Regions from separate parts of the Alteromonas sp. AWJ4_197 genome, predicted to be linked through region 1. Evidence: predicted binding sites of a transcription regulator. Region 1 holds the regulator's gene; the other holds the start of a gene.
The links. The regulator FliA, encoded in region 1, starts transcription of late flagellar genes. The targets are predictions, from matches to a motif close to CTAAAGNTNNNNNNNNNNNNGCCGATA.
Positions count from the first base shown of each region.

Region 2: the regulator FliA is predicted to act here: its motif matches at 1,740-1,766, upstream of ACXAGC_RS17945 (DUF5610 domain-containing protein).

Region 1 covers NZ_JBSWWW010000005.1:192,998-197,094, reverse strand. Annotated here, with positions in the region: gene ACXAGC_RS12560 (chemotaxis protein CheA) at 1-116, opposite strand, end outside; gene ACXAGC_RS12555 (protein phosphatase CheZ) at 129-875, opposite strand; gene cheY (chemotaxis response regulator CheY) at 910-1,293, opposite strand; gene ACXAGC_RS12545 (RNA polymerase sigma factor FliA) at 1,341-2,069, opposite strand; gene ACXAGC_RS12540 (MinD/ParA family protein) at 2,066-2,932, opposite strand; gene flhF (flagellar biosynthesis protein FlhF) at 2,929-4,097, opposite strand, start outside.
Region 2 covers NZ_JBSWWW010000008.1:712-4,808, forward strand. Annotated here, with positions in the region: gene ACXAGC_RS17940 (RNA recognition motif domain-containing protein) at 1-276, shown strand, start outside; gene ACXAGC_RS17945 (DUF5610 domain-containing protein) at 376-1,710, opposite strand; gene trmA (tRNA (uridine(54)-C5)-methyltransferase TrmA) at 1,853-2,956, shown strand; gene fabR (HTH-type transcriptional repressor FabR) at 2,961-3,572, opposite strand; gene ACXAGC_RS17960 (acyl-CoA desaturase) at 3,758-4,097, shown strand, end outside.

The sequences.
Region 1 (4,097 bases):
TCAGCGTCTTCCGGATTATTCTCCAGGTCAACTAACTGTTCCTGTAATTGTTCCAGGATTTCTCCGGCTTCGACCAGAAAGTCCTGTAATATATCCTCATCAACATCAAACGACATTCATTCGCTCCCCTAAAAACCAAGGCTCGACAGGAGATCATCCACGTCATCCTGGCCTTGTACTACGTCATCCCGCTTCTCAGCGTTCATGATTGGCCCTTCCGCTTCAACAGCGTCCGGCTTGTTCGTGGTGCTCTGTGCTTTAACAGGTGCATCCCGTTCACCGAACACGGTCAGCATGTTCACAAGGCTGTCTTCGACTTCTTTCACCAGGTCAATCACTCTGCGAATAACCTGGCCTGTCAAATCCTGATAACCCTGTGCCATTAATACTTCGGTCAAAAGGCTGTTAAGTTTAGAAGAATCTTTCGACATGTCCTTAAACAGGGCGTCGATATCCATACATAAACTCTTGAATTCACCGAGCTCAATCTGACGGGTCATAAGCTTTTGCCATTCAGGCTCAAGAGTTGTGATCCGGTCTGATAAAGATTCAGCAATGGGCATACAGGACTCTACAGCGTCCATTGTAGTATTAGCCGCTTTTTCAGTTTCTTCAATAACGTAGGTGAGACGCGTTTGCGCATCAGGAATATCATCATTAGCCAGACCAGCAATTCGCTCGTCTAACTGGAAGGTGTTGAGGGCGTCATGAAGTTGACGGGTAAGTTTGCCAACTTCAGCAAAAAGTTCGACAGACTCTTTGGCAGATACGGCTTCAAGCAGGGCGCTGGCGGAGTCGTCATCGCCCTGCTCAAGATATGCTACCAGCTGTTTTGCTTCTTCGAGCGAAATAGGGACTTTTTTAGTAGGAGACATCCAGTAATCCTCTTCTCTGGCGGGAGCGGCTGGATCAACCTAAACGCTCAAAAATCTTATCGAGTTTTTCCTTAAGTGTAGCGGCTGTGAAAGGCTTCACAACATATCCGTTTACACCTGCCTGTGCTGCAGCAACGATTTGCTCTTTTTTCGCTTCAGCTGTCACCATTAATACTGGCAAGTGCTTGAGTTTGTCGTCTGCACGAATAGCGCGTAACAGGTCGATACCCTGCATACCTGGCATGTTCCAGTCGGTCACGACAAATTCAAAGTCGCCTTGCTGGAGCATGGGGAGGGCCGTACTTCCATCGTCAGCTTCCTGAATATTGGAAAATCCAAGATCTTTAAGCAGGTTCTTTATGATTCGTCTCATAGTAGAGAAGTCGTCTACTACAAGAATTTTCATACTCTTGTCCAAAATAGCCTCCGGTGAGGATTATCAATCGTTATTAATATTAGTATGTTTTATTCTTCTGCCTGCCATGATTGCATTCGGGCTTTTAGTTTTAACATGGCCTGGCTATGAATCTGGCTGACCCTTGACTCACTGACTTCAAGAACTTCACCGATTTCACGTAAATTCAGTTCTTCATCATAGTACAGGGACAGTACAATTGCTTCCCGTTCAGGTAATGTTGTGATGGCATGCGCCAACGCCTTTTGAAACGCCCCCTGCATTAAATCTTCGAGGGGTGAATCATTACCTTTATTCTGTTCTGTGCTGATTACATCTTCTGACACACCCAGGTCTTCAATACCGACAAGTTTACCGGCATTCACCTCGTTAAGCATTTGATGATAATCATTAATACTGACATTTAGCTTAGCAGCAATTTCTGTATCACGCGCGTCTCTGCCAGTTTCTCTTTCAACTTGTGTTATGGCTTCCGTAATTGCACGGCTATTTTTATGCACTGAACGGGGTGTCCAGTCGCCCTTACGGATTTCATCCAGCATAGCACCACGAATACGGATGCCTGCGAAGGTTTCGAAACTGGCCCCTTTCGAGCCGTCGAAATTTCTGGCGGCTTCCAGCAATCCGATCATCCCTGCCTGAATCAGGTCATCCACCAGCACACTGGCAGGCAAACGCGCCATCAGGTGATGGGCAATACGTTTTACAAGGGATGCATGGCGCTCGACCAGCTGCGACTTGTCGGTCTGCTGCTGGTAAGCTGCCGCTTTACTATTCAACGTTGGCTTCCTACTGCTTGCTTCGTCACCAGTTGTTCAATGAAAAATTCCAGGTGACCACCCGGCTGAGCCGGTACCGGCCAGTTAAGCGCTTTGGTGGCTAACTGACTAATCGCTACGGCCGCAGGAGAACCGGGAAATGCATCCACAATAGCGGTTTGCTTTCTGACTGCCCGACGAATATTTTCGTCGAAAGGTACAGTTGCCACCAATTCTAGTGCCACATCCAGGAATCTGCCTGTCACTTTTGATAACTTGCTGAATAATTCCTGCCCTTCACGGATGTCCCTAACCATGTTTGCCACAATTTTAAAACGGAACACGCCATGCTCACGGTTTAAAATTTTAATCAATGCGTAGGCATCGGTCAGAGAAGTCGGTTCGTCACAAACCACGACCATGATGTCCTGCGAGGCACGGGAGAAACTCAGTACCATATCGGAAATACCGGCTGCGGTATCTACAATCAGCACGTCAATCTGCGACCGCAACTCACTGAAAGCACGGATTAATCCGGCATGTTCTGTGGGCGATAACTCAGTCATTGCCTGAGTACCTGAAGTCGCCGGAGCGATTTTAATACCGTGAGGTCCGGTTACCAGAACATCATCAAGTGTGCATTCACCGGACAATACGTGAGAAAGGTTCTTCTCAACACGCAGACCCAGCATGACGTCAACGTTCGCTAATCCTAAATCGGCATCGAGTACCATGACCCGCTTACCTTGCTTGGCCATAGCAATCGCCGTGTTTAATGTAATGTTGGTTTTACCAACACCACCTTTGCCGCCGGTAACGGCAATAACCTTTATGAGGCGTGATTGATTCATCTTTCGTAAGCTACTCGCTTGATCTTCGATCATACTGCCTGAACTGAATTAACTTCATGATTACGCTTAGTATGATTCAAACCGTACTTTTTATAAAGCTTTGCAGCGGCAGATACGAGAGATTTTGCATCAGCAACTTTAATATCTTCAGGTACCTGCTGCCCGTCGGTCACATAACTAACTGGCAATTGCTGTTCAACAGCAACACTTAAAACCTCACCCAAACTGTAGCATTCATCAACTTTCGTGAAGATACATCCGTCAAGCTTAACGGAATTATACGCTTCAATGATGCGTTGCAATGCAGGATATTGGGTATTTGCCTGCGCAACCAGGTATTTACGGACAGGTTGCATTTGTCCGTGATTAAATTGACCAAGTTGTTTAATTAAACGACTGTCGCGCTGACTGAAACCAGCCGTGTCTATTAATATTAGACGCTTATGGCGTAACTGGAAGAGAAGTTCGGCTAATTCTTCACTGCTTTGCGCCTTCCTTGTGGTACAGCCAATAATTTTGCCATACGTTGCCAGCTGTTCATAAGCGGCAATACGGTAGGTATCGATAGTGATCATAGCCACCTGATCAGCACCGTATTTTTGCGCATAGCGTGCTGCTAATTTAGCAACAGTCGTGGTTTTGCCTGTTCCCGTTGGACCAACAAGAGCAACCACACCGGTTTGGGTCAGGATATCATTACCGGAAACATTAAGGCGATTAGCCAAAAGGTTGAGAAGGTAAATCCATGCTTCCCGCTCGGTGTATTGAGAAGGGGTGTAGTGCACCAGTTGCTCAGCCAGTGAAGCACTCAGCCCCATACCGGTTAAACACTGAGTCAGATAGCTGTGTACGGGACGCTGACGCTGCTTTTTAGCATCCATCAAGTCTGCGACCTGATATTGTAAAACGCTGCGAAGAGAAGCCAGTTCCTCTTTTATCGCATCCAGCTCACTGGCAGGGGCACCGGCAGACTGCTGACTTTCCGCCGCTTTAAAGTCGGGGTTCATTTGAGATACCGGTGCAGGCTTGGGTTCTTTTGCAGAAAATACATCCGCAAATGAAAATGCCTCTTCGTTGTGAGATGCAACGGGTTGTGAATTGACTCCACGGGTTTCTCCGGCGAAGGCAGACGATGTTTGTGGTGCAGGAGAAACAGCAGGGTTCTGACCGTCCCTTCCGGCAGCCGTAGCTTTTTCTG
Region 2 (4,097 bases), on a different contig from region 1:
ACTTCTGATACTTCCGGAGAAACAGCCACTTTATATGTAGGTAATCTTCCATATAAAGCGAACGAAGATGCAGTGAAAGAATATTTCAAGGATTACATCGAAGTTCAGAGTGTTCGTCTTATGAAGGACCGTCGTACTGGAAAACGTAAAGGGTATGGATTTATCGAAGTCATTACCCGCGACGTAGATTCAGCTATTACGGAACTAAACGATAAAGTATTTCTGGAAAGAACATTGAAAGTACGTGCTGCAAGGGAGAAAGGAGAAACCGAGTAGTCGTACTACACAAACATAAAAGAACCCCGGCATGCCGGGGTTCTTTTTTATCTGAATATTGAATTGGGCATCACTACTTTAATAGTCCGCCCGTATCTTTCAGCTTTCGCTTGCCGGAGGCTCTACAGGCTGAGTTTTCTGTTGCTCGCCCGGCATTGCGTCAAGTAAACGCTGATTGAAACTATGGAAACGATTTATAGCTGTGACTAAATCCGGTACCTGTACATCCTTCATTTCGTTGATCAGGCCATTTATCAGAGTGTTGAAGTCTTCACCTGAAGCTAGTTGTTGTCTCGCCGAATCAAAGACGTTAAGCATCTTATTCAGATATTGTGCCACAGGCTTCGCTTCATCGCCGTGGGAACCGGACTCGCTGCCGTCACGATAATGCTGAATAGCACCGTAAGTTTTCACAACTTCCGTTTGCTGCGTTCTGTTCAGTTGCAATGCGTAACCCGTAAGTTCCTGATCATCAAATCCCAGTTCCAGCGCTTTCTCAAACGCCTTATCCAGATCGCCACCAAAGAACGTGTCAGCCAGATCGTTAACGGATTCCACTAAATCAGCAATGGCCGTTAATTCACCTTCATCCAGCTCGCCTTTCAGAGAGAAACTGATCCCCTGACGATCAAAGTACGAGTAAGAGGTACTGTCTGTAGCAACGACATTCTGAAAACCATTATCATCACCCCCCTGCCCCTGCTCAGTCGTATAAGCGACGGTTTGCTGGCTGGCATATTGATAAGCCCTCAGACTCTCAAAGCTCAACTGCACTTCATCACCATCTCTGGTACGAATTGTCAGACTGGCAGACTCTGAGTTGCTGCTGTTAACGTTCAAAGCTGATTCAACACCGCCTGCGGCAAGTTGATCTTCATTCTGAATACCGAGCAGATCAGACTCCAGTGCATTAATGCGGTTTTCGATGAGACTGCGGCTTCTGTCGATGCCCGTTGAGATATCATCATTCATCAGGCCTCCCAGATCTTTTTCCGCCATGGCAATTCCCCGGGAAACCCCTTCTCTCGCCTGCGAAAAAAGATTACCGAGTTTCTCTTCATCCGCACCACCTCTTGCAGCACCCTGAATGACCCCACCGACAAAACGCATAACGTTTTTTGCCACTTCCTCAAAATCAAATAAAGAGGTTTCCTTCTCTTTATCTGACGTATCATCTTTTGCAAACTTTCCACGCTGTCCGTCAACGGTAATCTGTTGCTCCATTGACGAACTGTAGACTTTCAGGCCAATGGTCGTCTGCGAACTACTGACGCTTACCATTGCGGTTTGCCGCTGCTGAAATTCAGCAGCCTGACGAAGTCCATCCTGCTGTAACTGCTTTTTGATTGCTTTGTTAGGGTCTTCAGGTGCCTTCTGCTCTGCAACAGCCGGCTTCTGCTCACTAACAAATGCCTTAATTTCACCCACGTTCATAATGTTGTCCTCACTAACCTCACATTAGTTATCGGCAGACTTAACGAATTGTTTAATTTTAATGCAATCTCAGAACAGTGTTTGCACAAATAATTTAAGACACTACAATGCGCAGCCCGGCAAACAAGATGAAGCAACTACCATGACAACTCAGACACACAGTCAGCAATATACCGCGCAGTTAGACGAAAAGATCTCGCGACTGTCACAACTACTTGATCAATATGGTCAAACTGAGATGTCTGTGTTTGCCTCTGAAGAAACCGGCTACCGCATGCGTGCAGAATTTCGGGTATGGCATGATGGCGATGACTTGTATCACATCATGTTCAACAGCGAGACGAAAGAAAAGTATCGCGTTGACACCTTCCCGCCGGCAAGCGATACCATCAATGCCGCTATGCAATTTTTAATGACAGCACTTCGTTCAAGCCCGGTACTGAGAAAGAAGTTATTTCAGATTGATTATCTGAGCGGACTTTCGGGTGAACTGGTGATAAGCCTTCTGTATCACCGTCAGCTGGATGATGAATGGGAAACGGCTGCCAGGGCACTGCAAGATACGTTGTCAGACACCTTCGGCACAGTGAATGTTATCGGCCGGGCACGTAAGCAGAAGAAAATTCTGGGCAATGACTTTATCATCGAATCGCTGCCGGTAAACGGACGACACTATCAATTCAGGCATATCGAAAACAGCTTTACCCAGCCGAATGCAAAAGTGAACTGCCGCATGATCGAATGGGCATTGTCTGTGTGTGAAAACACCAGCGGCGATCTGCTTGAAATGTACTGCGGAGCCGGTAATTTCTCACTGCCTATGGCCAGCCAGTTTCGCAAAGTCATCGGCACTGAAATCGCCAAACCTTCGGTTAACGCTGCGCAATTTAACATTGAAGTGAACAACATAGACAATGTGGAGATTGTTCGTCTGTCTGCAGAAGAGTTTACAGAAGCATTAAGAACCGGACGTCAGTTTTCCCGCCTTAACGGCATTGATTTATCAGAATACAACTTTACGACTGTACTGGTTGACCCGCCAAGAGCCGGTCTTGATGAAGAATCACTGAAGATGATTCAGGACTATCCGGAAATTATTTATATTTCCTGTAATCCCGAGACGCTGGCAGCGAATCTGGCGACATTGTCGCAAACCCACGATCTGGTGGCGTCTGCCTTGTTCGATCAATTCCCTTTTACGCACCACATTGAAGCCGGCGTAAAACTGGTTAAGAGAAACCGTTAATTACTCACTTTTGACTTTCCGGGGGGCGATAGACTTTTGCCCCCAACTGTACAAAACGCAATTGCGCTTTTACCCTGTGACCAATTTCCTGCCTCAACGGCACATCCACTTCTAATGCTTCAGCTCCGGCACTGAATACAAGCCGGACCATGGCTTCTGCCTGAAGACTTGCCAGTTGATGCTCTGCCCCCTGACTTTCAACAATATAATCAGCCAGTTCTTCAATAAAATGCTGAATTTCCCTCAGTACTGCCATCCGGTAAGCAGTTGAGGTGCCGGTGTGTTCACGGAGCAGTAATCTGAAGACGTTAGTATTGGCGGTAATAAATTCCATGAAGGTATCAACCGACGTATCGATAACCCCGCCGCCACTGGCGATACGGCGTCTTGCCTGACGCATCAGTTGACGGAGTGCAAGACCAGCCTCGTCCACCAGCGTCAGACCGAGTTCGTCCATATCTTTGAAGTGACGGTAAAAAGAAGTCGGCGCAATGCCGGCTGCACGGGAGACTTCACGTAAACTGATAGCAGACAAACTGCGCTGCTCATCAAGCAAACCAAAAGCAGCATTGATAATATTCTGGCGGGTTTTTAATTTTTGCTCCTGACGACTCACCGCCAACTCCTTCTTTTCATTCCGGATACCTGTAAAACGGTATCGATTGTACCTTACCCCGGCGATGACGGCACATCAGTTTCACAGAATCTGCACTATACTTAAAGCTGAAAATGTCGCTTTTCCCTTGCCTGCGCCCGGTGAAAACGATAAATTAGCGTACAGTTGTAAGCCGAGTTGTTATCATGAAAAAACCACCAATTATCCTGACCAATGTTCTGGTATTTATTATTACCGGTGCAATTGCGTTACTGGCAGTGCCCCTTTGGGCGGTCACCATGGGATTCGACACCACGGAAGTGGTGACGGCTGTCGTATTATTTTATTTCACCGGTATGTCTATTACTGCCGGCTATCACCGTCTGTGGTCTCATAAAACCTATAACGCCAATATTGTTGTACGGGTCATTCTCGCCATCGGTGGTGCAATGGCATTGCAAAACAGTATCCTGCACTGGTCTTCCGATCACCGTATCCATCACCGTCATGTGGATCAAAACGACAAAGACCCGTACTCAGCTAAAA